Regions from separate parts of the Streptomyces sp. NPDC048659 genome, predicted to be linked through region 1. Evidence: riboswitches for the same ligand, from Rfam matches in the RefSeq annotation. Region 1 holds a riboswitch; each other region holds the start of a gene.
The links. Region 1 has a riboswitch for thiamine pyrophosphate ahead of AB0C99_RS17050 (thiamine ABC transporter substrate-binding protein). Riboswitches for the same ligand answer to the same signal wherever they lie in the genome.
Positions count from the first base shown of each region.

Region 1 (9,784 bases):
TGGTCAGCAGCCCGATGGCGCCGACGGGCGCCGCGAGGAGCGCGGCGAGCAGGCGGCGGCCCTGCTTACGCGCGGCGGAGCGCCAGAGCTGGCGGCGGGCGTCACGGCGGGCGGCCCGCTTCAGGAGCTTGGCCTGCTTCGCGGTCAGCGCCGCCTGAACCCTGCCCCGGGCCCCCTCGACCGCCCGCGCGGTGGACCGGTCACGGAGGTTGCGGGCCCGCTTCACCGCAGCATCCCGCACCCCCCGGGCGCGTCCCCCGAGCGGCGAACGACGCTTCTTGGGGCCGGAGTTGGGCTTACCGCTGTGTTTGCCGGTGCCGGTGCCGGTGCCGGTGGAGGGGCGGTGGGTGGGGGTGTTGCGGCGGGTATCGGCGACGTTCCGCCGGTCCTTGACCGCACCGGCCCGCTGCTGGGCACGGGTCTGGCCGGCGGCGGTCGAGCGGGCGTCCTGCCGCAGCGCCTTGACCTGCCCCATCCGCCCCGGCGACTTCGGCGAACGGCCCGAGGCGGACGACCCGCCGGTGCCGGAGCTGGAGCCGGTGCGGCCCGCAGGCGTCCGCGACGCCCCCGAACTGCTCCGGCCGCCACCCGCCCGATGGGCCCCGGTGCCGGTGTTGCGGTTGCCGGTGCCCCGGCTGCTGCTGCCGCTGCTGTGCGGCTGCCGGGGGGTGGGGACCTTCTTCGCGGCGCGGGTGGTGGTCTTGGCGGTGCGGCTGCGGGCAGCGCGGCGGGCCAGGACGGCGCCGCCGATGAGCACGGCCCCGGCCGCCGCGACGGCGGCCCCGGCCGGACCGGCGGCGAGCGCGGCGGCGGCGACGCCGCTGATCGTGCCGTTGGCACCGGTGGTGGCCAGCGGCACCACCGGCCACCCGCCCGGCGTGTGCTCGACCTTCGGGGCGTCCTTGACCGGCTGCTCGGCGGCCGGAGCCGCAGGCGCCGGGAGCGGGGTGTTCGGCGGGGGCGGAGCCGGGGCGGTGATGCCCACTACCGGCTCGGTGCTGATGTCCGTCATCCTTGCTACCTCCCTTAGGGAGAACAGGGGGCCCAGCCGGGCTGTGGAAGGTTCACGGCTGGGCCCGTCTTTGTGCAGGTCAGAGGGCGTTCGGCTCCACGGAGAAGAACAGGACGATCGCGCCGTCCATCCGGCTGTTCGGGTACAGGCGGACGGCGTCCTTGCGGAGCTGGGTGAGCAGGTCGAACCGGGTCCGGCCCGGGGCCGGGGTGTGGGTCCCGGACATCGTGTGGAGGCGGCCGGTCTGGGCCTGGAGCGTCAGCACGTACATGTGGCTGCCCTGTGCGTTCGGCATGAGGGGCTCCTTTTCAGGCGGCGAGGGCGAGGGCGGCGAGGGCCAGCGCGGTGATGTGGGCGGTCTGGTCGACGTGCGCGGCGCCGCCGTTGGCGGCCCAGCCGGTCTGGCCGAAGCGGGCCATCCACCAGCGCACCGGCCAGCGGCGGTCGATGAACGCGTGCGTCCCGCCGACCCAGGCCAGGGCCGCGTACGCGGACAGGGTGGGGATGTGCAGGTCGAGCACGGCCATGCCGGTCAGCAGCGTGATCGCGCAGGTGGCGACGTGGACGCCGGCGTGGTGGAGGTTGGCCCGCCACCCGGCGGTGCCGGGGTCGGCCTTGTGGGCGGCCTGGTGGTCGGTCTGGAACGGGTAGTCGGCCAGCAGGTGACCGATGTAGAGCAGCAGGAACACGGTCGCGAACACGGACAGCTCCTCGGTGTCGGTCACCCGGCGGTCTCTTCCTGGGACATCAGGGCGCCCCAGGCGGCGCGGACGCGGGCCTCTGCGCCGACGTAGCCCTGCTCGCGGAACGCGGCGGCGGCCTGCCGGTAGGAGAGCGGCGGGTCGGCCGAGTACCGCAGGAACCGCAGCACCACGGCGAGCTGCGTGTCGGTGAGCGGGACGGACGGCTCCGGGGCCGTCACGCCCGTGACGGCCGCCAGCTCCGCCAGCGTCACCGGCGGCTCCGCCGGAGCCTGAACCGGCTCGTCGTCGGTGTCCGTGACGGGCTCCGTCACGGGCGTCACGGCCGGGACCGTAACGGGCGTGACGGGCACCGGCTCGGCGTCGGGCTCGGGGGTGCTGACCTGCGTGTCCTGCCCGTCACGGAGCCCGTCACGGGCAGGTTCGAGCGCGGCCCGCTGCGGGGTCTCCAGGACGCCGACGGGCTCGGCCGTGACGGTGGGCGTCACGGCCCGCGTCACGGTGAACATGTCGGTCAGGGCCGCGTCGGCCCCGGCCGTGACGCGCTCGCGCTGGACGCCGACCAGACGCGTGCCCAGGGACACGTCCCCGATGCCGACCTTCTTCGCCAGCCGCCACGACGCCCGCTCGGACTGGTTGCGGGTCTTCTCGTCGGGGTGGTTGGCGGCGCGTGCCCGGTGGAAGGCGAGGGACTGCACGACCGCCGCCGTGCGGGCCTCGGCCTCGGCGTCACGGCCGTCACGGTGGACGACGATCCGCCGGGCCAGGAACGCTGCGCCCTCGGCTGCGGCGGTCATGCCGAGCGGGGTCAGTGCGTAGACGACGATCCTGTCGCTGCTGGCCGCCGTCGCCGACATCACCGACGCGGCGGCCGGCAGCGCCCACAGACCGGCGCGGATCACGAGCGGCGAGGACTGGCCGAGCATCGTCAGCCCGAGCAGCACCAGGGCCAGCACTGCCGTCGCACCCTCACCCGCGGCGACCGCACCGGCCGCCGTCCCGTCGCCGTAGACGGCGCTCATGTTGGAGTACGTGCCGTACGCGCCCGCCCCGCCCGTGACCACCATCGGCACGAACGCGGCGCCCAGCACCCACTTCTGCCCCGTGCTCAGGGGCCGCCCGCCGCTCACGATGCGTTCTTGCCGGTGAGGGACTGGACGGGGAAGCGCGCGAGGAGCCGGACGCGGTAGTCGTCCGGCTCGGACAGCTCCAGCCACTCCCAGTCCGCCTCCAGGTTGACCGGCTCATAGCCGAGCGTGGCCAGCGCCTCCATTCGCTCCGCCCAGTTCGGCGCCGACGCGCGGGAGAACTCGAAGGCGGGCCAGTCCGACGCCTTCTGGCCGTCGGTGACGACGTACAGCGACCACAGCCCGGTGAACCGGGTGACCAGGCGTGCTTCGTACGTCATGCCACACCGCCCATCAGGGCCAGGGCGGCGCGGTTGGTCAGGTCGCAGCGCGCGGCCAGGACCCGGTTCCGGGCCCGGCGGATCCGCCGCTCGCCCAGCACCGTGACCGGGCGGTCCAGCAGGTCAATCTCCACGTCGAGCAGCTCGACCTCCGCCAGGATCAGCGGCATCTCCAGCTCGACCGCGTCCAGCTCCGCGTCCGACGGTTCGTCGTCGAACGGGGTGGCCGTAACAACGGCCTGAAGTGCAACGATGGACTTCATTGGGTGTGTTCCTTCCAGAGAGGAACGGCCCGAACGAACCCCCGGTGTTACAGCACCGGGGGTTCTCGCCGTTGGAACCATCCGGCTCCCCTCAACCCCGCCCGTACGAGCCCCACGAGGGGGTCGGACGGGCGGAGGAGGCAGCCGGCCGCAGCCGAAACGGCCTGCGGGACCGGGCAAGCGGGTCGCGATCTTTGCCCCTGTGTCACCGCACGTGACGAGTCCTGGGCCGACCCGAGGGGCGACCGAAGGAGAAGGTGCGTGCTGCTTCGTGCGGCAGGGCCCACGGCTTGTCGCAGGTGCCTGGGCGATCTGACGGCCGCTCTTCCCTAGCGAAGGCTGCGGTGCGTCCTCTGTTCAGTTCTCAAGTACCAGGCGCTTCCATCGAGCCGACCCGTTTTCACGGAGCCCTCCGGGCGACCAAGTGGCAAGGGGGGGTTAGCACCCAAGCCGTCCGGGATCCCTCCTGTTAAGGGGGGGTTGCCACATAGCTTGGCGGCGACTGGCGGGCGATGTCAAGCCCCCCTTAACATGGGGCCAAAGAAGCACCCTCTGAGTCGATTCGGGAGGCGAGACGTTGATCGAGGAAGTGCGACGGGTCTCGGCGATGCAGGATCACTCCCTGCGCGTCAAGGCCGCTGTGGACCTGATGACAGAGCTGCAAGCCGCGGTCGTCGAGACATCGCGGATGCGCAAGGAGAGCATCGCGTGGCTGCGGAAGAACGGTCACTCGATGGCGGACGTGGCCAAGCTGATGGGGGTGAGTCGTGCGCGCGTGGCTCAGCTTCGGGACGCCGGACCGCCGCCGGAGCGGGCATTCCTCGGCACCCAGCTCGTACAGGTCGTCGTGCCGCTCCGGCCCGGCGAGCGGGAGTACGTGGCCGTGGAGGACAGCTCGACCGGACAGCGGCTCCTGGCGATGGCCCAGAGCCTTCAGCTCGATGGGGAGCTCGGGTACATCCCGGTGACGGGAGAGCTCGACCTCAACCGTGACGATCTGGTGGTGGTGTGCGGGCCCAAGACGTCCCCGGAGGCTGCCGCCGCGCTCGCTCAGGACCCCCGGCTCTCGTTCGAGACGCTGCCCGACGGGCGGTGGGCTCTCACGGAGCGGGAGAGCGGCAAGGTATACACGTCGCCGAGCGATGACCCGCAGGACCCGGCGCCGGCAGACGTGGCCTACCTCGGCAGGCTCCCGCGACCTGACGGGCAAGGGACGTTCGTTCTGATCGCCGGAGTCCATGCCGTTGGGTCGCTCGGCGTGGCTCACTACCTGAGCGAAAACCTCTCGTCCCTCTATGAGGAAGCGGGCACCGAGCCCTTCTCCATGGTCGTGGCGTGCGACTACGACCCCAGCGACAAGTCGGTGACGGCGAGCCGATCGGCAAGCGGCGTGCTCCGGCACGAGGCTGCCTGACATGGATGTGTCGGCGTCCAGCAGCGCGTGCCCGGGGCGGGCCAATGAGGATTTCGCGGCCTGGGGCGACTGCGTGGCCGTCGTCGTGGACGGTGCCGGTATGCCCGACACGCTTCAGGCGCCGTGTATTCACGGTGTCTCCTGGTTCGCCAGGACGCTGGGTACGGCGCTGTGCAGTGCGGCCGGCGGGGACGGGACCCTTCGGGACGCCCTCGCCGGCGCGATCGAGCACACGGCCCGCGCGCATCGCGACACGTGCGCCCTTGGCGATCCGCTGTCCCCGTCGGCGACGCTCGCCGCCCTTCGGCTGCGCGAGGACGTAGTTGAGTGGCTGGTCCTGGGAGACTGCACCCTCGTGGTGGAGCACGGAGGGGTGGTGGACGCGGTCTCGGACGCCCGCCTCGCGGAGGTGGGCCGGAGCGAGCGGGCCGCCATGAAGCGCGCGGTCCCCGGGTCGCCCGAGCGTCGGCACCTCCACGCCCGCCTCGTGCAGGTGGAACGAGCCTCGCGGAATCGACCGGGAGGCTACTGGGTGGCCGCCTCGGAGCCCCAGGCCGCCGAGGCGGCGGTGTGCGGCTCCTTTCCCGTGCGTGACGTGGCGCGGGCAGCGCTCATGACTGATGGGGCTGCCCGTGCCGTGACGGCGTTCGCCTTGGCCGACTGGGCGGGCTGCCTGGACCTTCTGGAGCAGGAAGGGCCCGAGGCGCTGGTCCGCCGGGTTCGCGACGCGGAGCTGTCCGACATCGCCCTGACCAGGTGGCCCCGCAGCAAACCGCATGACGATGCCACCGTGATCTACGTCCGCCCATAGCGTGAGGCCGACCCCGAAAGGGCCCGGCCGTGGGGCCGTCTCTGGGCCGTCTGAGGGCCGCCAACGATCACCAATGGCCACCATCAGCCACCGCTCGGCGGCCGGACAAACGGAGGTCATGGGTTTCCGTCTGCGACACTGGTAGGACCATGCCCAAGCCCGGAGAACTCACTTTCGTCGCCCCGCGCGGAGCCAAGAAGCCGCCGCGGCACCTCGCCGACCTCACGCCCGCCGAGCGCAAGGAGGCGGTCGCCGCGATCGGCGAGAAGCCGTTTCGCGCCAAGCAGCTGTCCACGCACTACTTCGCGCGCTACGCGCACGACCCGGCGGAGTGGACCGACATCCCCGCCGGCTCGCGCGAGAAGCTGGCGGGGGAGCTGCTGCCCGATCTGATGTCGGTCGTGCGGCACATCTCCTGTGACGACGACACCACCCGCAAGACGCTGTGGCGGCTGCACGACGGCACGCTCGTCGAGTCGGTGCTCATGCGCTACCCGGACCGGGTGACCATGTGCATCTCCTCGCAGGCGGGCTGCGGGATGAACTGCCCGTTCTGCGCCACCGGCCAGGCGGGGCTCGACCGCAACCTGTCCACCGCCGAGATCGTCCACCAGATCGTCGACGGGATGCGCGCCCTGCGCGACGGAGAGGTGCCCGGCGGGCCCGCGCGGCTCTCCAACATCGTCTTCATGGGCATGGGCGAGCCGCTCGCCAACTACAAGCGGGTCGTCGGCGCCATCCGCCGGCTCACCGACCCCGAGCCCGACGGCCTCGGCCTGTCCCAGCGCGGCATCACCGTCTCCACCGTCGGGCTCGTCCCGGCGATGCTGCGGTTCGCCGACGAGGGCTTCAAGTGCCGCCTCGCGGTCTCGCTGCACGCCCCCGACGACGAGCTGCGCGACACCCTCGTCCCCGTGAACACCCGGTGGAAGGTCCGCGAGGTCCTCGACGCCGCCTGGGAGTACGCGGAGAAGTCCGGCCGCCGGGTCTCCATCGAGTACGCCCTGATCCGGGACATCAACGACCAGGCATGGCGCGGCGACCTGCTCGGCAAGCTGCTCAAGGGCAAGCGGGTGCACGTCAACCTGATCCCGCTGAACCCGACGCCCGGCTCCAAGTGGACCGCGTCGCGGCCCGAGGACGAGAAGGCGTTCGTCGAGGCCATCGCGCGCCACGGGGTGCCCGTCACCGTGCGTGACACCCGGGGCCAGGAGATCGACGGCGCCTGTGGACAGCTGGCCGCCGCCGAGCGCTGACCTTGTAGTCTGAGCTCGAACACATCTTCATATTCCGACAGGGGAGCGCCACAGCGCTGAGAGTGCGGCACCGTCAGGCCGCAGACCCTCTGAACCTCGCCCAGGTCATTCTGGGTAGGAAGTTCGGTCGTAACTCGAGCTGTTGCGCCCTGCCCGCGTCCGGTCCCCCCGGGCGCGGGCAGGGCCGCGTCTCTTCCTGGACACCCCCAGGAGGACATCCACGTGAACACCAAGAAGGCGGCCGCCGCCGCACTCGTCGCGGCGCTCGGCGTCACCACCCTGGCCGCCTGCGGCGGCGGGGACACCGGCAAGGACAAGGCCACCGGCACGCCCGCGCCGAAGACCGTCACGCTCGTCAGCCACGACTCCTTCAACGCCTCCAAGGAGGTGCTGGCGGACTTCACCAAGCAGACGGGTTTCACCGTCAAGGTCCTCAAGAGCGGCGACGCCGGCGCGGCCATCAACAAGGAGATCCTGACCAAGGGCTCCCCCCAGGGCGACGTCTTCTTCGGCGTCGACAACACGCTGCTCTCCCGCGCCCTCGACAACGGCATCTTCACGCCGTACCAGGCCAAGGGACTGGACCGGGTCCCCGCCGCGCTCCAGCTCGACAAGGAGCACCGGGTCACCCCGATCGACTCCGGCGACATCTGCGTCAACTACGACAAGCAGTACTTCGCCGACAAGAAGCTGGCCCCGCCGGTCACCTTCGACGACCTGGCGAAGCCCGCGTACAAGGACCTCCTCGTCGTCGAGAACCCCGAGCGGTCCTCCCCGGGCCTCGGCTTCCTGCTGGGCACCGCCGCGCAGTACGGCGACGCGGGCTGGCAGGACTACTGGAAGAAGCTCAAGGACAACGGCGTGAAGACCGTCGACAGCTGGGAGCTCGCCTACAACCAGGAGTTCTCCGGCTCCGCCGGCGGCAAGAAGGCCAAGGGCGACCGCCCGCTCGTCGTCTCCTACGCCTCCAGCCCCCCGGTCGAGGTGCTCTACGCCGAGCCCCAGCCGAAGGTCGCCCCCACCGGCGTCTCCACCGGCACCTGCTTCCGCCAGACCGAGTTCGCCGGCCTGCTGAACGGGGCGAAGAACCCCGAGGGTGGCAAGGCGCTGATCGACTTCCTGATCTCCAAGAAGTTCCAGGACGACATGCCGCTCCAGATGTTCGTCAACCCGGTGACGAACGACGCGACCCTCCCCGAGCTCTTCACCAAGCACGGCGTGGTCGTCGACAAGCCGCAGACCATGGCCCCCGACAAGATCGCCGCCAACCGTGACCAGTGGATCCAGCAGTGGACCTCGCTCGTCCTGAAGTAGCCGCGCCGGCCCGCCAGGGCCGCCCCGGCCGTACGGGGAACGCGGCGCGGCTCGCCCTCATGGCGCTGCCCGCCGCGTTCTTCGCGGTCTTCTTCGCCTGGCCCGTCGTCTCCATCGTCGAGCGCGGACTGCGGCCGGACGGGCACTGGGAGCTCGGCCGCTTCACCGAGACGCTCGGCAGCCCCGAGATCCTCGACGTGCTGTGGTTCACGCTGTGGCAGGCGCTCGCCTCCACCGCGCTCACCCTGCTGATCGCGCTCCCCGGCGCGTACGTCTTCGCCCGCCTCGACTTCCCCGGCAAGGGGATCCTGCGGGCCGTCGTCACCGTGCCCTTCGTGCTGCCCACCGTCATGGTCGGCACCGCGTTCCTCGCCCTCGTCGGGCGCCGCGGACTCCTCGACGAGCTGTGGGGCGTCCGCCTCGACACCGGCGTCTGGGCCATCCTCATCGCCCACGTCTTCTTCAACTACGCCGTCGTCGTCCGCACCGTCGGCGGCCTCTGGGCCCAGCTCGACCCGCGCCAGGAGGAGGCCGCCCGGGTCCTCGGCGCCTCCCGGTGGCGCGCCTTCCGGACGGTCACCCTGCCCGCCCTCGGGCCGTCCGTCGCCGCCGCCGCGCTCATGGTCTTCCTGTTCACCGCGAGCTCCTTCGGCATCGTGCAGATCCTCGGCGGCCCCGCGTACTCCACCCTGGAGACCGAGATCTACCGGCAGACCGCCGACCGGCTCCAGCTCTCCACCGCCGCCGTCCTCACCATCGTGCAGTTCCTCGCCGTCGCCGCGATCCTCCTCCTGCACGCCCGGATGGTCCGCCGCCGCGAGACCGCCCTGCGGCTGGTCCCCGCCGAGCGGACCGCCGCCCGCCCGCGCGGCGCGGGCCAGTGGCTGCTGCTCGCCGCCGTCCTGCTGTCGATCGGGCTGCTCATCCTGGCGCCGCTCGGCGTCCTCGTCGAACGCTCCCTCGCCACCCCCGCCGGCTATGGCCTCGACTACTACCGGGCGCTCCAGACCGTCGACGAGAACGGCACCTTCCTCGTGCCGATGACCGACACCATCGTCAACTCCCTCCAGTACGCGCTCGCCGCCACCGCCATCGCCCTCGTCATCGGCGGGCTCGCCGCCGCCGCGCTCACCCGGCGGGCCGGGCGGCTGGTCCGCGGCTTCGACGCGCTGCTCATGCTGCCGCTCGGGGTGTCCGCCGTCACCGTCGGCTTCGGCTTCCTCATCACCCTCGACGAACCGCCGCTCGACCTGCGCGCGAGCTGGATCCTCGTCCCGCTCGCCCAGGCGCTGGTCGGCGTCCCCTTCGTCGTACGGACCATGCTCCCCGTGCTCCGCGCGGTCGACGAACGGCTCCGCGAGGCCGCCGCCGTCCTCGGCGCCTCCCCGTGGCGCGCCTGGCGCGAGGTCGACCTGCCGCTGGTGCGGCGGGCCCTGCTCATCGCCGCCGGGTTCGCCTTCGCCGTCTCGCTCGGCGAGTTCGGCGCCACGGTCTTCATCGCCCGCCCCGACAACCCGACCCTGCCGGTGGCCGTCGCCCGCCTGCTCGGCCGGCCCGGCGAGCTCAACTACGGCCAGGCCATGGCCCTCTCGACGATCCTCATGG
Region 1 is NZ_JBEZHM010000019.1:37,174-46,957, reverse strand. It holds gene AB0C99_RS17095 (hypothetical protein) at 1-1,012, opposite strand, end outside; gene AB0C99_RS17090 (hypothetical protein) at 1,092-1,307, opposite strand; gene AB0C99_RS17085 (DUF3307 domain-containing protein) at 1,321-1,713, opposite strand; gene AB0C99_RS17080 (hypothetical protein) at 1,734-2,846, opposite strand; gene AB0C99_RS17075 (DUF6303 family protein) at 2,840-3,121, opposite strand; gene AB0C99_RS17070 (DUF6284 family protein) at 3,118-3,384, opposite strand; gene AB0C99_RS17065 (sigma-70 family RNA polymerase sigma factor) at 3,962-4,798, shown strand; gene AB0C99_RS17060 (protein phosphatase 2C domain-containing protein) at 4,800-5,609, shown strand; gene rlmN (23S rRNA (adenine(2503)-C(2))-methyltransferase RlmN) at 5,759-6,865, shown strand; TPP riboswitch at 6,895-7,004, shown strand; gene AB0C99_RS17050 (thiamine ABC transporter substrate-binding protein) at 7,088-8,179, shown strand; gene AB0C99_RS17045 (iron ABC transporter permease) at 8,239-9,784, shown strand, end outside.

Region 2 (9,784 bases), on a different contig from region 1:
CTTCGAGGCGGCCTCGGGCCACAAGACCCGCCGCTTCGACGACGTGCTCGACGAGGTCAAGGGCTTCTTCGAGGTCCACAAGGAGCTCGGCACCCACCCGGGCGGCATCCACGTGGAGCTGACCGGCGACGACGTCACCGAGTGCGTGGGCGGCGGCGACGAGATCTTCGTCGACGACCTGCACCAGCGCTACGAGACGGCCTGCGACCCGCGGCTCAACCGCAGCCAGTCGCTCGACCTGGCCTTCCTGGTCGCGGAGATGTACCGCGATCAGTAAGGAGCTTCCTACGACGATGGGGCGCGGATCCATGTGATCCGCGCCCCATCGTCGTATCCGGGCCTTTTGAGAGCCGGGACCGCCGGGTAAGGTTAGGTTAGCCTTATCGATCCCGGCGGGAGGTGAAACCGCGTGTACGTCTGCTCATGCTTCGGTGTCACGGAGAAGCAGGTCAAGGACCACGCGGAGGCCGGCGCCTGCACGCCCCGCCAGATCGCCTCGGCCTGCAAGGCCGGCACGGACTGCGGTTCGTGCGTCAAGCGCATCCAGGCCCTCCTCGGGCGCGGCAACTGCCCGCGCCGCGAGCTCCTCGACCAGGGGATGCCGGCCCTGACGACGGAGCTCTCCGAAGCCGCCTAGACCCCGGCCGGCCCGGCTAGCTCGGCTGCTCGATGAGCGTCGAGCAGTAGAGCGCCTCGCCGAGCTGCTCGATCAGCTCCAGCTGGGTGTCCAGGTAGTCGATGTGGTGCTCCTCGTCGGCCAGGATCTCCTCGAAGAGGTTGGCCGAGGTGACGTCGCCCTTGGCCCGCATGACCTCGATCCCGCGCTTCAGCCGGTCGATGGCCTCGACCTCGACCTGCCGGTCCGCCTCGAACATCTCCTTGACCGTCTGGCCCACCCGGACGTGGAAGAGGCGCTGGTAGTTCGGCAGCCCGTCGAGCATGAGGATGCGCTCGGTGAGCTTGTCCGCGTGCTTCATCTCGTCGATGGACTCTTCGCGGGTGTACTTGGCGAGCTTGGTCCAGCCCTTGTTGTCCTGGATCCGGTAGTGCAGCCAGTACTGGTTGATCGCGGTCAGCTCGCCGGTGAGCTGCTCGTTGAGGAATTCAAGGACCTCGGGGTCGCCCTGCATCGCTTCAGGATCCTTCCACCATAGACACCGCCGCCACCGGGCAGGATGGCCGCATCCTCGCAGCACCCTCGGGTGGCGTCCAGTAAGTGCAGGCTTACTCTGAGTTGTCCTTGGGTCGTCCAGATCGCCCGGATGTCCGGAGATGTCGGGCGGTGACTGGTCATGACCACCCCTCGCCGTCTGTCACCATGGATGGCATGGGTCAGCCGGAGGGCGGAGTACGCCGGGAAGCAGGAGTGACGGACCTTCCGCCGGGGCAGCGCCTCCAGCGCGGCTGGCCGGTCACCCACTACGGACCCGTACCCCGCTTCAAGCCGGAGCGCTGGGAGTTCCGGGTCTTCGGGGCCACCGCCGACGGCGACAAGCACTGCTGGAACCACGAGGAGTTCTCGGCGCTGCCCTACCGCTCGGTCGTGGCCGATCTGCACTGCGTGACCAAGTTCAGCATGATCGGCGCCGAGTGGGGCGGCGTCTCCGCCCGCACGCTCCTCGACCTCGCCCCGCCCGCGCCCGGGGTCACCCATGTGATGGTCTGGGCGGAGTACGGCTACAGCGCCAACATGCGCCTGTCCGACTTCGCCGCCGAGAGCGCGATCTTCGCCACCCACAAGGACGGCGAGCTGCTCACCGCCGAGCACGGCTTCCCGCTGCGGCTCGTGGTGCCCCACCTCTACGCCTGGAAGGGCCCGAAGTGGGTGCGGGGCGTGGAGTACCTGGCCGCCGACCGGCGCGGCTTCTGGGAGGAGCGCGGGTACCACAACATCGGCGACCCGTGGACCGAGCAGCGCTACTCGTACCAGGAGGAGCCGGGCGACGGCCCCGAGCTCTAGGGCCTGTCTGGGCGTGAACCGGCCAGATAGGTGACGGATTCTTCCGTTCGCAGCGGAATGCGCCGCTGGCCTTCCGGGTGCCTCACTACGGTGGCCCGATGACGATCACTCAGTGGCAGGACCGGTCCGTGCTCGTGACGGGCGGCACGCGGGGCATCGGGCGGGGCATCGCGGAGCTGTTCGCCCGGCGCGGCGCGGCGGTCGTGCTCACCGGCCGTACGGCGTCGGTCGCCGACGGGGTGGCGCGCGAGCTCGCCGAGGAGACCGGGGGCCGGGTCTCGGGCATGGGCGTCGACCTGCGGGACCCCGCGGCGATCGAGGAGATGGCGGCGGGCGCCGAGGAGCGGCACGGGCGGCTCGACGTGCTCTGCGCGAACGCGGGCGTCTTCCCGGAGAAGCCGCTCCAGGAGATGACGGCGGCCGACGTCGACGACGTGCTGGCCGTGAACCTGCGCGGGACGATCCTGGCGACCCGGGCCTGTGTGCCGGCCATGCGGCGGGCGGGCGGCGGCCGGGTGGTCCTCACCTCGTCGATCACCGGGCCCACCACCGGCTACGCGGGCTGGTCCCACTACGGCGCGAGCAAGGCCGGGCAGCTCGGCTTCCTCCGCGGCGCCGCCCTGGAGCTGGCACCCTACGCCGTCACGGTCAACGCCGTGCTGCCCGGCAACGTCCGCACCGAGGGCCTGATGGAGCTGGGGGAGCCCTATCTGCGCCGGATGGCGGCCTCGATCCCGCTGGGCCGGCTCGGCGAGAGCGCGGACGTCGCGCACGCGGTGCTGTTCCTCGCCTCGGACGAGGCCGCGTTCATCACGGGCCAGACGCTGACCGTCGACGGCGGGCAGACGCTCCCGGAGTCCCTCGACGCCTTCACACCCGCCGCGCACACGCCCTAGTCGTGGACGACGGCGTGGCCCTTGCCGCGGCCGATCGTCCGCTCGCCGACCCCGGGGTGATCCTCAGCGCAGTTTCTTCAGCAGCTCCACATCGGCGCGGTGCCCCTCGGGCCCGCCCGGCGTCTCGATGATCAGCGGTACGCCGTCGGTGGCGGGGTGGCTCAGCAGGTTCGCGAACGCCTCCTGGCCGATGTGGCCCGCGCCGATGTTCGCGTGCCGGTCCTTGTGCGCGCCCACGACGTCCTTGGAGTCGTTGGCGTGGATCAGTTTCAGCCGCCCCTCGCCCACCACGTCCACCAGCGCGTCCAGCGTCTGGGCCGCCCCGTGCGGGCCGGTCAGGTCGTGTCCGGCGGCGAAGATGTGGCAGGTGTCCAGGCAGATCCCGAGCTTCGGGTGGCGGTCCAGCGCGTCGAAGTAGGGGCCGAAGTCCTCCGCCCGCGAGCAGAGCGAGAAGCCCTGCCCGGCGGTCGACTCCAGCAGCAGGAACGGGTCGTCCTCGTGGGTCAGCTCGTCCAGCAGCGGCAGCAGCCGCTCCCGGACCTGCGCCAGCGCCACCGCGCGCGGGCGCCCGCCGGTCGCGGAGCCGGTGTGCACGACCACGCCCTTGGCGCCGATCTCCCGGCCCCGGCGCAGCGAGTGGCGCATCGACTCCACCGACTTCTCCGCCGTCGCCTCGGTGTGCGAGCCGAAGTTGATGAGGTACGGGGCGTGCACCCAGGCCGACAGGCCCTCGGCCTCGCAGCCGGCCCGGAACAGCTCGTCCTGGGCCGGGTTGCCGACCGGGGTGGCCCAGCCGCGCGGGTTGGCGACGAAGACCTGGACGGTCTCCGCGCCGAGCTCGCGGGCGTAGCCGAGGCCGGTGGTGGCGAGGCCGCCGGCCACGGGGACGTGTCCGCCGACGGGGTTGCGCATGAGTCTCTACAGTCCCTTGATCGTGAGCGTGATGGCGGAGCCCTGGGCGGCGGTGGAGTCGCCCGGCACGGACTGGCCGCCGACGGTGTCGCCGAGGAAGGGGAAGGTCTTCTCGACCTTCACCTCGAAGCCGGCCGTCTCCAGCTCGGCCTTGGCCTCGTCGGTCTTCATGCCGACGACGTCCGGCACCTCGACCATCCGCGGGCCCTTGGAGACGGTCAGGGTGACCGCGTCGCCCTTGGCGGCCCGGCTGCCCTCGGCGAGCGACTGGGCGGCGACCGCGCCGGCGTCCTCGGGCGAGTTGATCCGCTCGGGGGCGACGGTGACCTTGAGCCCGGCGTCCTGGAGGGTGGCGGTGGCCTCGGCGACCGTCTCGCCGGTGACGTCCGGGACGTCGATCGGGGCGCCCTTGCTGACCACGAGCGCGATGGCCGAGTCGGGGGCGCGCCCGGTGCCGGGCTCGGGGTCGGAGCTGATGACGGCGCCCTGGAGGATCGCCTGGCTGAAGGCGTAGGTGATCACGCCGGGCGCGAGGCCCTCGTCCGCCAGGCGCTTCTTCGCGTCGGCGAGCGGGACGCCCTTCAGGTTCGGGACCTTCACGATCTCGGGGCCGCGGGAGACGGTGAGGGTCACCGTGCCGTTGCCGCGGATGCGCTCGCCGGAGCCGGGGTCGGTGGCCATCACCGTGCCCCGCTCGTACACGTCGCTGAAGGCGCGCCGGGTGGCGGCCACGTCGAGTCCGGCGTCGGCGAGGCGCCGGGTGGCCTGCTCCTCGGTCTGCCCGAGGACGGCGGGGACGCGGGTGAACTGGCCCGAGTTGATGTACCAGACCCCGGCCCCGAGCCCGAGCGCCAGCAGCACGGCGGCGACGATCAGGAACGGCCCCCGGGGCGCCCGGCGGCGGCCGGCCGGGGGCGCGGGCGGCGGGGCGGGCAGCACGCTCGTGTGCTCCACGGGCTGCGGCAGCAGGCGCGGGATGACGCTGGTGCGGTCCTCGGAGCCGCCGCCCCGCGCGGGCGGGTGCGCGGTCGGCGGTACGGCGTCGAGCCGCGCGTCGTCGAGTGCGGCGCGGGCCTCGCGGACCAGGGCGAGCAGCGCGACCGCGTCGTAGGGGCGCAGGTCGGGGTTGCGCGCGGTGGCGCTCGCGACCAGCTCGTCCAGCTCGGGGGCGAGCCCCGGGACGGTGCCGGAGGGCGCCGGGACGTCGGTGTTCAGGTGCCGGTAGAGGACTTGGGCGGGGGTGTCGCCGGTGTGCGGCTTGGCGCCGGTCAGCGTCTCGTACAGGACGACCCCGCACGCGTACACGTCGGCGCGGGTGTCGGCGGTGCCGTGCTCGATCTGCTCCGGGGCGAGGTACGAGACGGTGCCGAGGACCGCGCCGGTGGTGTCGGTGGCCGAGCCCACGGCCCGGACCAGGCCGAAGTCGGCGACCTTGACCCGGCCGTCGTCCCCTATGAGGACGTTCTCCGGCTTCATGTCCCGGTGCACGAACCCGGCCCGGTGCGCGGCGCCGAGCGCGGCCAGCACCGGCTCCAGGATGTCGAGGGCGGCCCGGGGCGACAGCGCGCCCCGCTCGCGCAGCACGTCCCGCAGGGTGCAGCCGGACACGTACTCCATCGCCAGGTACACGTAGGCGCCGTCCGCGCCCTGGTCGAAGACCCCGACGACGTTGGGGTGCGCCAGGCGCGCGACGGACTTGGCCTCGCGCATGAACCGCTCCACGAACGCGGCGTCCGTGGCGAGGTCCGGGTGCATCACCTTGAGCGCGAGCACCCGGTCCAGGCGGGTGTCGACGGCCCGGTAGACCGTGGCCATCCCGCCGACGGCGATGCGCGCGTCGACGCGGTAGCGGCCGTCGAGCAGCCGCCCGACGAGAGGGTCCTGAAGGGTCGTGTCCACGGCGTCGAGTCTACGAGCCGCGCCGGGGCCCGCCGCCCGCGTCCGGCGCCTTGCAGCGCGGTTGTGACGCGGGCGACCCGGGCCACGGGCGGGGTCGGGCGAGGTCAGGCGGGGTCCCCGGCGGTCAGGCGCCGAACGCCGGGCGCTCCGGGTCCAGCCGCGCGCGGCCCTCGTGCGGGGAGGACGCCTCGGCGAAGCGGCGGCGCGGGATGCGGCCCGCGCGGTGGGCGAGCCGGCCCGCCTCGACCGCGTGCCGCATCGCCTCGGCCATCAGGACCGGCTCCTGGGCCCGGGTCACCGCCGAGGCCAGCATCACCGCCGAGCAGCCCAGCTCCATCGCCAGCGCCGCGTCCGAAGCGGTCCCGGCGCCCGCGTCCAGGATCACCGGGACCCCGGCCCGCTCCACGATCAGCTCGAAGTTGTGCGGGTTGCGGATGCCGAGCCCGGAGCCGATCGGCGAGCCCAGCGGCATCACCGCCGCGCAGCCCACGTCCTCCAGCTTCCGCGCGAGGACCGGGTCGTCGTTGGTGTACGGCAGCACCACGAAGCCGTCGTCGACCAGGGTCTCGCAGGCGTCCAGCAGCTCGACCGGGTCGGGCAGCAGGGTCCGCTCGTCGGCGATGACCTCCACCTTGATCCAGTTCGTGCCGAGCGCCTCCCGGGCCAGCCGCGCGGTCAGCACCGCCTCGCCCGCCGTGTAGCAGCCCGCGGTGTTCGGCAGCACCCGGATGCCGAGCCGCTCCAGGACCGAGAGCACCGAGCCGCGCACGCTCGGGTCCAGGCGGCGCATGGCGACCGTGGTCAGCTCCGTACCGCTGACGGTCAGGGAGCGTTCGAGCACGTCGAGGCTGGGCGCCCCGCCGGTGCCCATGATCAGGCGGGAGGAGAACTCGGTGCCGCCGAGCGCGAAGACGTCGTCGGACATGGTTCAGCCTCCCTGGACGGCGGTGAGGATCTCGACCCGGTCGCCCTCGCCGAGCAGCGTCGCGGCCCACCGGCCGCGCGGCACGACCGTCTCGTTCACGGCGGCGGCCACCCCGGCGGGGGCGGTGGTGAGGGTGGCGACGAGGGCGTCGAGGGAGAGCGGGTCCGCGAGCTCGCGGGGCTCTCCGTTCACGGACACGTTCATGCGTGCTCCAGGTGTGCGGGGGAGAAGCGGCGGGCGGTGAAGGGGCGGGCCGCGTCGGGCAGCGCCCCGGTGGTCAGGGCCTCGGCCATGACGTCGCCGGTCACGGGGGTCAGCAGCACCCCGTTGCGGTAGTGGCCGGTGGCCAGGTGGAGTCCGGGCAGGGCGCTCGGGCCGAGCAGCGGCGCGTTGTCGGGGGAGGCGGGCCGCAGCCCCGCGCGGGTCTCGGTGAGCGGCAGCTCGGTGATGCCGGGCACCAGCTCGTGCGCGTCGCGCAGCAGCTCGTAGACGCCGCCCGCGGTCACCGTGGTGTCCCAGCCGAGCTCCTCGCTGGTGGCGCCGACGACCAGCTCGCCGTTCTCGCGCGGCACCAGGTAGACGTGGCTGCCCCGGACGACCGCGCGGACCGTGCGGGAGAGGAAGGGCGCGTACGCGGGGGGCACCCGCAGCCGCAGCACCTGGCCCTTCACCGGCCGCACCGGCGGCAGCACCCGCTCCGGCACCCCGGGCAGCCGCCCGCTCAGGCTGCCGGCCGCCAGCACCACCTGGTCGGCGGCGAGCCCGGACACCTCGGCCCCGGCGGCCAGCTCGGCGCCGACGGCCCGGTCGCCGCTCACCGTGAGCCGCTCGGCGAGCGCCCGGTGGAAGACCACGCCGGCCCGCTCGCAGGCGAGCAGCAGCGCGTCGGCGAGCCGGCGCGGGTCGACCTGGTGGTCGCCGTCCACCCGCAGCCCGCCCCGCACACCCGGCGCCAGCATGGGCTCCAGGCGGCGGCACTCGCGCCCGTTCAGCCACTCCGAGGCCAGCCCGCAGCGGGTCTGCAGGGCGTGCAGCTCGCGCAGGTGGGCCCGGTCGTCCGTGTCCAGGGCGACCGCGAGGGTGCCGCAGGCGCGGTAGCCGACGTCGTGGCCGGTGGCCTCGCCGAGCTCGGCGACGAAGGCGGGATAGCGGCGGGCGGAGTCGAGGTTGAGCCCGAGCAGGGTCTCCTCGCCGAAGTGCAGTTCGGTGACGGCGGCCAGCATCCCCGCCGCCACCCGGGCCGCGCCGCCGCCGGGTTCGGGGTCGGCCACGGCGACGCGCAGCCCGCGCTGCGCCGCCCGCCAGGCCGTGACCAGGCCGATGATGCCGCCCCCGATGACGAGGACGTCGGTGGTACCGCGTGTACGCGACATGGGCGTCCAGCCCCTCCCTTCGCCGGCATGACCCGGATCAGGTTCGTACGGTCGGAGGCCGGACAGCCTCCCTCTCAGCCCGGTGCGTCCGGGCTCCCGCGAGTGCTTTACGCCCGCCACACTAGCCGCAGCGCGCGGCCCGTCGCAGGCCCCCCGGCTTCCTGACGGACCGTCAGATGCGTAAGGTGGTCGGGTGAGCGAGCAGAAGCAGACCCCGCGGCCCACCGCCCGGCACGTCGTGATCGTCGGCGCCGGCATGGCGGGCGTCCAGACCGCCGTCGCCCTGCGCGAACAGGGCTTCACCGGCCCCGTGACCCTCATCGGCGCCGAACCCCACCAGCCCTACGACCGGCCCCCGCTCTCCAAGGCCGTCCTCCTCGGCACCGCCGAGGGCTCCGCCTTCGACATCGACTTCGACTCCCTCGGCATCACCCTGCGGCTCGGCGTCGCCGTCACCGGACTGCGCGCCGCCGACCACGAGATCGACACCGAGGCCGGACCCGTCGGGTACGACACGCTGGTCCTCGCGACCGGCGCGCGCCCGCTCACCCTGCCCGGCACCGAGGACGTCCCCGGCGTCCACCTGCTGCGCACCCTCGACGACGCCGTCCGGCTCGGCGAGGTGCTCGCCCGCCGCCACGACGTCGTGGTCGTCGGCGCCGGCTGGATCGGCGCCGAGTTCGCCACCGCCGCCCGCGCGGCCGGCTGCGCGGTCACCGTCGTCGAGGCCGCCGACCGCCCCCTCGCCGGAGCCCTGCCCGCCGAGGTCACCGCGCCCATGGTCGGCTGGTACGCCGAGCACGGCGCCGAGCTGCGGCTGAGCGCGCGCGTGGCCGGCGTCGAGAAGGGCCGGGTCCTGCTCGCCGAGGGCGCCGGGAACTCCGGCGAGCGCGCCGAGCTGCCCGCCGACGCCGTCGTCGTCGGCATCGGCGCCCGCCCCGACACCGGCTGGCTCGTCGGCTCCGGCATCGCCCTCGACCCGGGCGGCGCCGTCACCGCCGACGACCGGCTGCGCGCCTCCCTGCCCGACGTGTACGCGGTCGGCGACTGCGCCTCCTTCCCCTCGGGCCGCTACGGCGAGCGGCTGCTCGTCCACCACTGGGACAACGCCCTCCAGGGCCCCCGTACCGTCGCCGCCGACATCCTCGGCGGGGCGGCGGAGCCCTACGACCCGGTGCCCTACTTCTGGTCCGAGCAGTTCGGCCGCTTCGTCCAGTACGCCGGCCACCACGCCGCCGCCGACACCCTGCTGTGGCGCGGCGACCCGGCCGAGGAGGCGTGGACCGTGCTGTGGCTCCGCGAGGAGGTGCCGGTCGCGGTGCTCACCGTCAGCCGCCCCCGCGACCTCGCCCAGGGGCGCCGGCTGATCGAGCGGCGCACTCCGGTGGACCCGGCGCGCGCCGCCGACCCCTCCGTCCCCCTGAAGGCGGCGGTCCGGTAGGGCCCGACTACCGGCTGTCGGTCCGGGATGGCACGCTTGTCCTGTGACCGAGATTGACGCAAGAACCGATGCTCTCGTCCCCGCCTGGCTCTTCCTCCCCGACATCGCCGAGATGCTCGACGTCGAGGTGACGCGCGTGCGGCAGCTGGTCAAGGAGGGCCAGCTCATCGCCGTGCGCCGCGGCGAGCGCAAGGTGCTCCAGGTGCCCGAAGCCTTCATCGACGGCGACAAGGTCGTCAAGGGCCTCGCCGGCACCCTGACGCTCCTGCGGGACGACGGCTTCAGCGACGAGGAGATGCTGGAGTGGCTCTTCACTCCGGACCCGACCCTGCCCGGCACCCCCGCGCAGGCCCTGAGTGAGAATCGCGGCACGGAGGT
Region 2 is NZ_JBEZHM010000028.1:91,350-101,133, forward strand. It holds gene AB0C99_RS21995 (class II 3-deoxy-7-phosphoheptulonate synthase) at 1-277, shown strand, start outside; gene AB0C99_RS22000 ((2Fe-2S)-binding protein) at 410-637, shown strand; gene bfr (bacterioferritin) at 654-1,130, opposite strand; gene AB0C99_RS22010 (sulfite oxidase-like oxidoreductase) at 1,319-1,960, shown strand; gene fabG (3-oxoacyl-ACP reductase FabG) at 2,059-2,856, shown strand; gene AB0C99_RS22020 (deoxyribonuclease IV) at 2,920-3,768, opposite strand; gene pknB (Stk1 family PASTA domain-containing Ser/Thr kinase) at 3,775-5,667, opposite strand; gene AB0C99_RS22030 (thiazole synthase) at 5,792-6,592, opposite strand; gene thiS (sulfur carrier protein ThiS) at 6,596-6,796, opposite strand; gene thiO (glycine oxidase ThiO) at 6,793-7,965, opposite strand; TPP riboswitch at 7,963-8,075, opposite strand; gene AB0C99_RS22045 (FAD-dependent oxidoreductase) at 8,159-9,406, shown strand; gene AB0C99_RS22050 (Rv2175c family DNA-binding protein) at 9,450-9,784, shown strand, end outside.
Region 2: it holds a riboswitch for thiamine pyrophosphate, as region 1 does, so the genes downstream of both, thiO (glycine oxidase ThiO) here and AB0C99_RS17050 (thiamine ABC transporter substrate-binding protein) in region 1, are expected to answer to the same signal.

Region 3 (9,784 bases), on a different contig from region 1:
AGCATCGAGGGTGTCGGCGGTACAGGGCCGACAGCCCCGGGATCCGGACGGATCCCGCGGGACCGGATCTCTCGGGAGATGAGGTAAGCGCAATGGCGGTGAAGGAGATTCTCGCGGGGATGCCGTGGTGGGTGAAGTGGGTCGCCATACCCGTCCTCGCCCTCGTTGTCTTCGGCGGACTGATCACCAGCGTCCTGACCTTCGTGGTCGGACTGCTCTTCAAGGTGCTGCTCTTCGTGGCGCTCGTCGGTGGCCTGATCTTCGTCGTACGGAAGTTCACCTCGTCCTCCGGCTCCCGCGAGGACTGGTAGCAGCCGTTACCCGTTGGTATGGGCCAAGGGCCGGGCGTTAGCCCGGCCGGGGGAACGCACCGGTTGAAACCGGCCGGGCCCCAGGGGCCTGCCATTAGAGTGGAAACCTCTGCCGCCCCAGGAGCAACAGGCGTAGACCCGACGGTCCCAGGTCGCGGTGGGCGCGCGGGGGCGGCCCCCGCGGGCGGATGCGACGCGTCCGTCACTCGCCTGGGGGTGACCTTTGGCCACGGCTTCGCAGACCGCTGCTCCTACCCTGATCGGATCGGTACAGCGGGCGCTGAGACTTCTGGAGGCCGTGGGCTCCCACGCGGACGGGGCGCCCGCCAAGCAGCTCGCCCGGGAGGCCGGGCTCCCGCTGCCGACCGCGTACCACCTGCTCCGCACCCTGACGCACGAGGGCTATCTGCGCCGTGAGAAGGGTGTGTTCGTCTTCGGCGACGCCGCCGGCCGACTGGTCGGCGGCGGAGTTCTGCAGAATCGTCGCACCAAGGTCGAGGACTCTCTCGCGCGCTGGCGTGACGCCATCGGCGTCCCGGTGTACTTCGCGATCTACCGCGAGGGCGAGATCGAGCTGGTCTCGGTCGCCGACACCCCCGCCGCCCCCGCCGTCGAGGAGTGGGCCGACTTCCGGGAGACCGGCCACGCGCACGCCATCGGGCAGTGCCTGCTGAGTCAACTCGATCTGAAGAGTCGTCAAGACCACCTCGACCGCCACCCGGTGGAAGCCATCACGCCGTATACGGTGCGTAATCGCCATGCCCTTTTGGACCGTTTGGGCGGTATAGGGCGTATGGAACCCCTGGTGGAGCGTCAGGAATATGCGCTCGGCACTGTCTGTGCCGCCATCCCCCTCACAGCGGGGTCGACAGCCGCCGCGATGGCCATTTCCGTGCCGCTTCACCAGGAAGAACGGTTGCTACCTGCGATCGCACAGCTACAGAACGAGATCGGAAGGCTCTTCAGTTCGCTCGTCTTCTCTATCAGTATCTGAAAAATCACTCCTTGTGATCTGCTAGCGCGTACAGCACGATTGCGTCAAGAGGGCCATGGGGGATCATTCCTGGCCGTTTCGACCACAGCTTTCAGCAGCGTGTTCACACAACTGCTTCGTCTACTGCGGGGTACATGATGCGAGAGACGGTTCAGGCCGAGGTCCTGATGAGCTTCCTCGTCTCCGAGGAGCTCTCCTTCAGAATCCCGGTGGAACTGCGATACGAGGCCCGCGACCCCTATGCGGTGCGGATGACCTTCCACCTTCCCGGAGACGCGCCGGTGACCTGGGCGTTCGGCCGGGAACTGCTGCTCGACGGGATCAACAGGCCCAGTGGGGACGGGGACGTGCACATCGCCCCGACCGACCCGGACGGGCTCTCCGACGTGATGATCCGGCTCCAGGTCGGCAGCGACCGGGCCCTGTTCCGCGCCAGCGCGCCACCGCTCGTCGCCTTCCTCGACCGTACGGACAAGCTGGTCCCGCTCGGTCAGGAGCGCGACCTCGGCGACTTCGAGGACAACCTGGAGGCGGCGCTCGGCCGGATCCTCGCGGAGGAGAACGCCGGCTGAGGCGGCCGAAGGGGCCCACCACGGCCGGTAGGCCGCGCCCGGCCCCCGTCCGCCCCGGCCCGCGGGGTCACTTGGCCCGACGGCGGCGTCCACCCCGGGCCGGACGCTGCCCCGGGGCCGCCGGGCGGTCGGCGGAGACCACCAGCGCCGCGAGGGCGGTGGTGACCGGCACCGACAGGACCAGGCCGATCGAGCCGATCAGGGTCCGGACGATCTCCTCCGCGACCAGCTCGCTGTTGGCCACCGTGCCCACGCTGCTCTGGGCGATCGAGAACAGCAGCAGCAGCGGCAGCGCGGCGCCGGCGTAGGCGAGGACCAGGGTGTTCACGACCGACGCGATGTGGTCGCGGCCGATCCGGATGCCCGCCCGGTACAGCGCCCGCGGGCCCATCCTCGGGTCCGCCGCGTGCAGCTCCCAGACCGCGGAGGTCTGGGTCACCGTCACGTCGTCGAGCACGCCGAGCGAACCGATGATGACGCTCGCGAGCAGCAGGCCCGACATGTCGATGTCCGGATAAAGCCCGTGGATCAGGCCGGTGTTGTCGTCGGTGTTGCCGCTGAGCGAGGCCCAGCCGATGAAGAACGAGCCGAACAGCCCGATCAGCAGCAGCGAGACCAGGGTGCCGAGCACCGCCACCGAGGTCCTGGCCGAGAGCCCGTGGCACATGTAGAGCGCGATGAGCATGATCGCGCTCGCTCCCACGATGGCGACCACCAGCGGGTTCGACCCCTGGAGGATCGCCGGGAGGATGAACAGGGTCAGCACCAGGAAGCTCACGATGAGCGCGATCAGCGCCATCACGCCGCGCATCCGGCCGACGGCCACGACCACCAGCGCGAAGATGGCGGCCAGCACGGCGAGCGGCACCTTGCGGTTGATGTCCGTGACCGAGTACTGCAGGTCGCGCGGCGCGTCGGGGGCGTACGCGACGACCACGCCCTGCCCCGCGTCGAGCTGCCGGGGCGCGTCCGGCTGCACGACCTCGGTGAAGGTCCTGCCCTTCTCCGGGCCCGAGGTGACCTCGACCGTCGCCTTCTCGCACCGGCCCTGCTGGGAGGCGACCGCCTCGCGCCCCTCCGGTGTCGAGGTGTCGCCGGTCGGCGGGACCTGGGCGACGTTCACGTCCTTGCAGTCGACCCGCTCGACGGAGACGACCTTGCCCTGCTCGGTCTGCCGGTCGAAGCCGACGCCGGTGCGCTCGTGCGCCGGGGCGCCGCCGGGCCAGAGCACGGCGAGGCCGATCAGGACGGCGGCGCCGAAGGGGATCAGGACGGCGGCGATGACCTTGCGCAGATGACGCGAGACGGGCGCGGCGGGGCCGTGGCTGTGGGTGTGCGCGTGCCCGTGGCCGCCGCCGGAGCCGTGGCCGTCGGAGCCGTTCCCGCCACCGTCGGAGCCGTGGCCGCCGCCGTGGCCGCCATGGCCACCACCGTGCCCTTCGTGGCCGTCGTGCCCGCCCGGGCCGTGCGCATCGGGGCTCTGCTGCGTGGAAGTCACCGCCCGATCATCGCAAGAACGCGCGGAGACCCACTGTTCAGCACGCCAGGGAGGGCGCTAGCGTGGTGACACCTTTGCACACGCGGGAGCTCGGAGCACCGGGCTGAGAGGGCGCTGATCACCGTACGCGCGTACTGGACGTACGTACGGGAAGAGGCTGCGCCGACCGCCGAACCTGTTACCGGGTAATGCCGGCGTAGGGAGATTCGGTCTGATGACCATTCAGGATGCACGCACGCCTGCCTCCGACCAGAACGGCCCGCAGGAGCGCACGCCGGGCTGGCACAAGGGATACGTCGAGGGCTCCCGCCCCGACCTCCGGGTGCCGGTCCGCCAGGTGCACCTCACCAACGGCAAGGACGTGACGCTGTACGACACGTCCGGCCCGTACACCGACCCGGCCGTCGAGACCGACGTCCGCCGCGGACTGGCCCCGCTGCGCGAGAACTGGATCATCGCGCGCGGCGACACCGAGGAGTACGCGGGCCGCCCGGTCCGCCCCGAGGACGACGGCATCAAGCACACCTCGCCGCGCGGCGGCGGGCTCAAGAACCTCGACGCCGTCTTCCCGGGCCGGCCGCGGCTGCCCCGCCGGGGCCGGTCAGGCCAGGCGGTGACGCAGCTCGCGTACGCCCGCCGGGGCGAGGTCACCCCGGAGATGGAGTACGTGGCGATCCGCGAGAACGTCTCCCCCGAGGTCGTCCGCGAGGAGATCGCGGCGGGCCGCGCGGTGCTGCCGGCGAACGTCAACCACCCGGAGATCGAGCCGATGATCATCGGCAAGCGGTTCCTGGTGAAGGTCAACGCCAACATCGGCAACTCCGCCGTCACCTCCTCCATCGAGGAGGAGGTGGAGAAGATGACCTGGGCGACCAAGTGGGGCGCCGACACGGTCATGGACCTCTCCACCGGCCGCAACATCCACACCACCCGCGAGTGGGTGCTGCGCAACTCCCCCGTGCCGATCGGCACCGTGCCGCTCTACCAGGCCCTGGAGAAGGTGGACGGCAAGGCCGAGGAGCTGACCTGGGAGATCTACAAGGACACGGTCATCGAGCAGGCCGAACAGGGCGTCGACTACATGACGGTGCACGCCGGCGTGCTGCTGCCGTACGTGCCGCTGACCGCCCGCCGCAAGACCGGCATCGTCTCGCGCGGCGGCTCGATCATGGCCGCCTGGTGTCTCGCGCACCACCGGGAGAACTTCCTCTACACGAACTTCGAGGAGCTCTGCGAGATCCTCGCGGCGTACGACGTCACCTACTCGCTGGGCGACGGCCTGCGTCCGGGCTCCATCGCGGACGCCAACGACGCGGCGCAGTTCGCGGAGCTGAAGACGCTGGGCGAGCTCAACACCATCGCCAAGCGGCACAACGTCCAGACCATGATCGAGGGCCCGGGGCACGTCCCGATGCACAAGATCAAGGAGAACATCGACCTCCAGCAGGAGATCTGCGAGGAGGCGCCGTTCTACACGCTCGGCCCGCTGACCACGGACGTCGCCCCGGCGTACGACCACATCACCTCGGGCATCGGCGCCGCGATGATCGCCTGGTGGGGCACCGCGATGCTCTGCTACGTGACGCCCAAGGAGCACCTGGGCCTGCCCAACAAGGACGACGTGAAGACCGGCGTCATCACCTACAAGATCGCGGCCCACGCGGCGGACCTGGCCAAGGGCCACCCGGGCGCGCAGGAGTGGGACGACGCGCTGTCGGACGCGCGCTTCGAGTTCCGCTGGGAGGACCAGTTCAACCTGGCGATGGACCCGGTCACGGCCCGTGAGTTCCACGACGAGACGCTGCCGGCGGAGCCCGCGAAGACGGCCCACTTCTGCTCGATGTGCGGGCCGAAGTTCTGCTCGATGAAGATCTCCCAGGACATCCGCCGCGAGCACGGCGGCGACCTGAAGGCGGACGAGATCCAGGCGGGCATGGCCGAGAAGTCGGCCGAGTTCGCGGCGGCCGGCAACCGCGTCTACCTGCCGCTGGCGGAGACCGGCGGCCGGTAGGCGGGCTGCCCCGCAGGGCTCAGCGGAGGGGGGCCCGCCAGGTCACCAGACCTGTCCGGTCCGCCTCCGCGAAGCCGACGGCGAGCGGCTTGTCGCCGTCGTCCGGCAGCATGTGGATGCTGCACTGCGTCACATCGCCGCCCGCCGGGACCAGCCGGGCGACCCAGTCGGAGGGACAGCCGGGGATCTTCCCGCGGAAGAGGAACGGGGTCTTCCCCGCGATCTGCCGGCCGCCCTCGGTGAGCAGCCGGACATCGCCGGCCTGGGAGGGATAGAGCTTCCCCGGGCCGGGGTTGGTGTACCTGATCAGCACGTAGTACGGGACGCCGCGCCGCTCGTGCGGGTCGAGGCCGAGGTCCAGGCCCGCGAGGTCGGCGGGGTCGCCCCGGCGTACGGAGACCGGGGTGGCCGGCAGTTCGAGGACGCCGCGGTCGATGTCGCGCCACCGGACGAGGAGGGTCTCGCCCGGCCCCGCGAGCCCGGCGGACGCGGCCCGCACCCCGCCCTCGACGGGCCAGCTCGCGATCGGGCCGCCCGTCGCGAAGGTGCCGTCGGTGTGGTGCGTCACCGACAGCACGCCGACACCGGCGGGCAGCGTGAAGGCCGCGCAGGAGCGGAACGAGGCGCCGGGCGGGAGCGTCTTCGGCGCGGTGTCCGAGCAGGGCAGGTCGCCCCCGCCGGGCCGGCCGCCGCTGATGCGGATCTCCTCCCCGCGCGTCCAGTCGGTGGCGTTCAGCGCGAAGCCGCTGCCCACCATGTACGAGGCGGGGATCTGCTTGCGGCTGGTGTTGGTCACCTGGTAGCCCACGTAGTGGGGCACCGTGCCCTTCAGCTCCTCGTCCACCTGTGCGCCCCGCATGTCCTCCGCCGAGCCGCGGACCAGGCTCTCGACGGTGATCCGCACCTGGTACACGCGCTGGTCGGTGTCCTTGTGGACGGCGTCCCGGGTGCCGGCCCGCACCGGCAGGTCCGTCCAGGCGGCGGGCCGTTCGGAGGGCCCGGCGCCGCTCTCCGCCGCCCCGCCCGGCTTCTCGCCCGCCGCCCCGGCGCCCGGCGCCCCGCCTCCCACGCACGCGGTGAGGAGGGATATCGCGGCCGCGCCCACGGCGGCCTTCCTGAGGGCGCTGGACAGGCGCATGGGCTTCTTTCGACGCACGACGATCCGTAACTTCCGGAGGAACGGGTGCATCGTAGGTGGTCAGTGCGGAAATCGACGCATTTGCTTCCGCTTCCGTCGCCGCCTCCCTCAGCCTCCGGCCTACTCCGGGAGGTGCTCCGGGCCGCCGAAGTCCGGGCTGGTGAAGTCCGGGCTGGAGAAGCTCGGGCGGGGGGACGGGGTGTCTTCGGAGGGGCTGGTGAAGTCCGGGCCGGTGTAGCCGACCTTGGGGATGCGGCCCGTCGGCGGGCGGGGTCCGGAGGGCTCGCGGGGGGTGTACGCCGCGCGGGCCTCGTCGAGGAAGGGCAGGATGCCGCGGTCCGTCAGGGCGCGGCCCCATGCCTCTCGCGCGCGGGCGAGTTCGGGGTCCTCGCTCTCGGCCGGGACCTCCGTGGCGCCGTTGCGCAGGGCGGTCACCAGCAGTCCGGCCGCCGCGCAGAGCAGTCCGGCCGCGGCGACGGCGCCGAATATCAGGCCCGCGGTCAGCAGGGTGTCGGCGAAGGCGGGCGGCGGGTCGAGCATCTTCAGGACGGCGCCGACCAGCAGCAGGAGCACGCCCGCGGTGCCGGCGAGGATCGGCAGGAGGACGGTGACGATCGCGACGAAGCCCGCGCCGCCCTCCTCGCTGAGCGCCTCGCCCGTACCGCTGACGCCGGCTGCTCTGGCCGCTCTGAGCTGCTCGCGGACCTTGAGGAAACGGTCGTACTCGACCGCCGCGGCGGCGGTGATCAGCGCTGTCGCGTTCAGCGCCATCTCGCGCAGCTGCGCGTTCGTGAACCGGTCCTCCCGCGGCGCGGTTTCCGGCTGGTCGTGCGCGGTGCGCAGTGCCTCGTCGAGGAGGCGCTCGAACTCGGCGCGGTCCTCGGTCAGCAGGTGCGGAGCCACGTTCATGTGCATCCCCCGATGCTCCGTAGGGCCGTAACGGCCCTGGTGAAGCGACCGGTTGGGCGGAAACGGAGGAGAGCCTGCTACGGATGAGCCGATGGTATTGCGGTTACGGCACGCGGTGACAGGGTGTTTCGGGAAATCGACTTCCCCGGATGCGGAGGGTTATGCGTCAGGCGGGCAGCGGGAGTTGCACGACCAGCAGTTTTCCGGCCATGGTCACTCCGCCGTCCATCGCGATCGCGAGACCGTCCGCGTAGACGTGCGGCCCTTCCACGGGCGGGCGTTCGCCCTCCTCGCCGTCCTCCGTGCCGACCTGGCCGAGGAGGTACGGGATCGGGCTGTGGCCGTGCACGATCCGGCCGCCGCCGTAGGTGCCGAGCAGCTCCTGGACGGCCATCGGGCCGGCCGCCTCGTCACGGAAGGCGAAGCGCTTGGTGAACTTCCGGAAGAGGTCCCAGACCTCGTCCGCGTCGTTCCGGTTGAGGATCTCGTGGACCGTGTCGTTGACGTCCTCGATCGTGCTGCCGTACTCCAGATACGCGGTGGTGTCCGAGTGCAGCAGGAGGTGGCCGTCCTCCGCCACCACGGCGTCGAGCCGGGACATCCACTGGAGGTGGACGTCCTGGAGCCGGTCCATGTCGTGCTTCTGGCCGCCGTTGAGCAGCCAGGCGGCCTGGAAGGTGGCGGTGCCGGCGCCCGAGCTCACGGGGGTGTCGCCGAAGCGCTTGGCGCCGATGAGCAGCAGCTCGTGGTTGCCCATGAGGGCCTTGCAGTAGCCGCCGGCGGCGGCGGCCTCGGCGGAGAGGCGCATCACGAGGTCGATGACCCCGATGCCGTCGGGGCCCCGGTCGGTGAAGTCGCCGAGGAACCACAGGCGCGCGTTGCCCGCGGCCCAGACGCCGTTCTCGTCGATGAGGCCCTGGGCGCGCAGCGCCGCGAGGAGCTCGTCGAGATAGCCGTGGACGTCGCCGACGACGAAGAGCGGTCCGGGGCCCTCGGCGCCGCCGGCCGCGGGCTGCGGGACCGGGTCGACGCGCACCTGGACCGTGTCGCCGCGGTTGATGACCGGCAGGTCGCGCTCGGTGGGCGTGTAGCCCTCGGGCGGCTCGTCGTCGGGGTACGCGTTGCCGGGGTGACCGGTGGCGACCTCGACGATGGACGAGCCCGGCTCGCCGTACGCCTCGTACGGGGGCTCGGGTGCGTGTCCCTGGACCGGCACCCGGGCGTACGGAGGTACACGGAAGTCACGCAACGTCGCCGTGCGCACCACGGGTTCCTGCCCGGCCCCCTGTGTCATCGACCCCTCCACCACCGTCGCGATGCCCTGCACATCGCGGACCGGCCTGGTCGGGGTGGTCCGCGGTGTCGTCCGCCCATCATAGGAATGAGCGTCCTCCTGTGTGACGCACCAGGGGTGGTGAATCCGGGTCCACTCCGGGTTCACCGGTTGTTTCGCCCGAATTGGGAAGGTCTAGGCCAGGGATGGGGCCGGGCCGCTCCGGGGTTTCGTCCCGAAGCGGCTCTGAAGAGACCCCGATGAGGCCGCCGGGCGGCCCCTGGGGCTGTCAGTCCTTCGAGGGAGACCTCGGCGGGCTGACCGTCGTCCGCGGCGAGCGCCGTTGCGAGGAGGTGCGGACGATCAGCTCCGTCGGTATCACCTGCTCGACCGGTCCGTCGGTGTCGATCCCCTCGATGGCGTCGATGAGGAGCTGCACGACGGCGGTGCCGATCCGGCGCGGCTTGAGCGAGAGCGTCGTGATGGGCGGCTCGGTGGTGGCGTAGACGGTGGACTCGCTGCAGCAGACGAGCAGCAGGTCCTCCGGCACCCGCAGGCCGTACCGGCGGGCGGCTGCCAGCAGGTCGGTGCCGTTGGGGTCGAACAGGCCGTACACGGCGTCGGGGCGGTCCGGGCGGGCGAGCAGCCGGTCGGCCGCGACGGCGCCCGCGCACGGATCGTGCGCCGGATATGCCTCGTAGACGGGGTCCTGGCCGACCCGCTCGCACCAGTTGAGGTAGGCGGTGGTGGACAGGCGGGTGTACGTGTCGGTGGTGGTGCCGGTGAGCAGGCCGATCCTGCGGGCGCCGGCGGCGGCGAGGTGGTCGAGCAGGTCGAGGACGGCCGCCTCGTGGTCGTTGTCGACCCAGGCGGTGACCGGCAGGGTGCCGGCCGGGCGTCCGTCGGAGACGACGGGGAGCCCTTGGCGGACGAGTTCGGTGACGACGGGGTCGTGGTCGGAGGGGTCGATGACGACGGTTCCGTCGAGGGCGACGTTCGACCAGACGTCGTGACGGGAGGTGGCGGGGAGGATGACCAGGGCGTAGCCCCGGGCGAGTGCGGCCGAGGTGGCGGCTCT
Region 3 is NZ_JBEZHM010000001.1:237,334-247,117, reverse strand. It holds gene AB0C99_RS01190 (DUF5326 family protein) at 93-311, shown strand; gene AB0C99_RS01185 (helix-turn-helix domain-containing protein) at 535-1,305, shown strand; gene AB0C99_RS01180 (SsgA family sporulation/cell division regulator) at 1,443-1,877, shown strand; gene AB0C99_RS01175 (YibE/F family protein) at 1,945-3,375, opposite strand; TPP riboswitch at 3,448-3,595, shown strand; gene thiC (phosphomethylpyrimidine synthase ThiC) at 3,590-5,386, shown strand; gene AB0C99_RS01165 (hypothetical protein) at 5,406-6,524, opposite strand; gene AB0C99_RS01160 (hypothetical protein) at 6,645-7,439, opposite strand; gene AB0C99_RS01155 (metallophosphoesterase) at 7,600-8,727, opposite strand; gene AB0C99_RS01150 (LacI family DNA-binding transcriptional regulator) at 8,996-9,784, opposite strand, start outside.
Region 3: it holds a riboswitch for thiamine pyrophosphate, as region 1 does, so the genes downstream of both, thiC (phosphomethylpyrimidine synthase ThiC) here and AB0C99_RS17050 (thiamine ABC transporter substrate-binding protein) in region 1, are expected to answer to the same signal.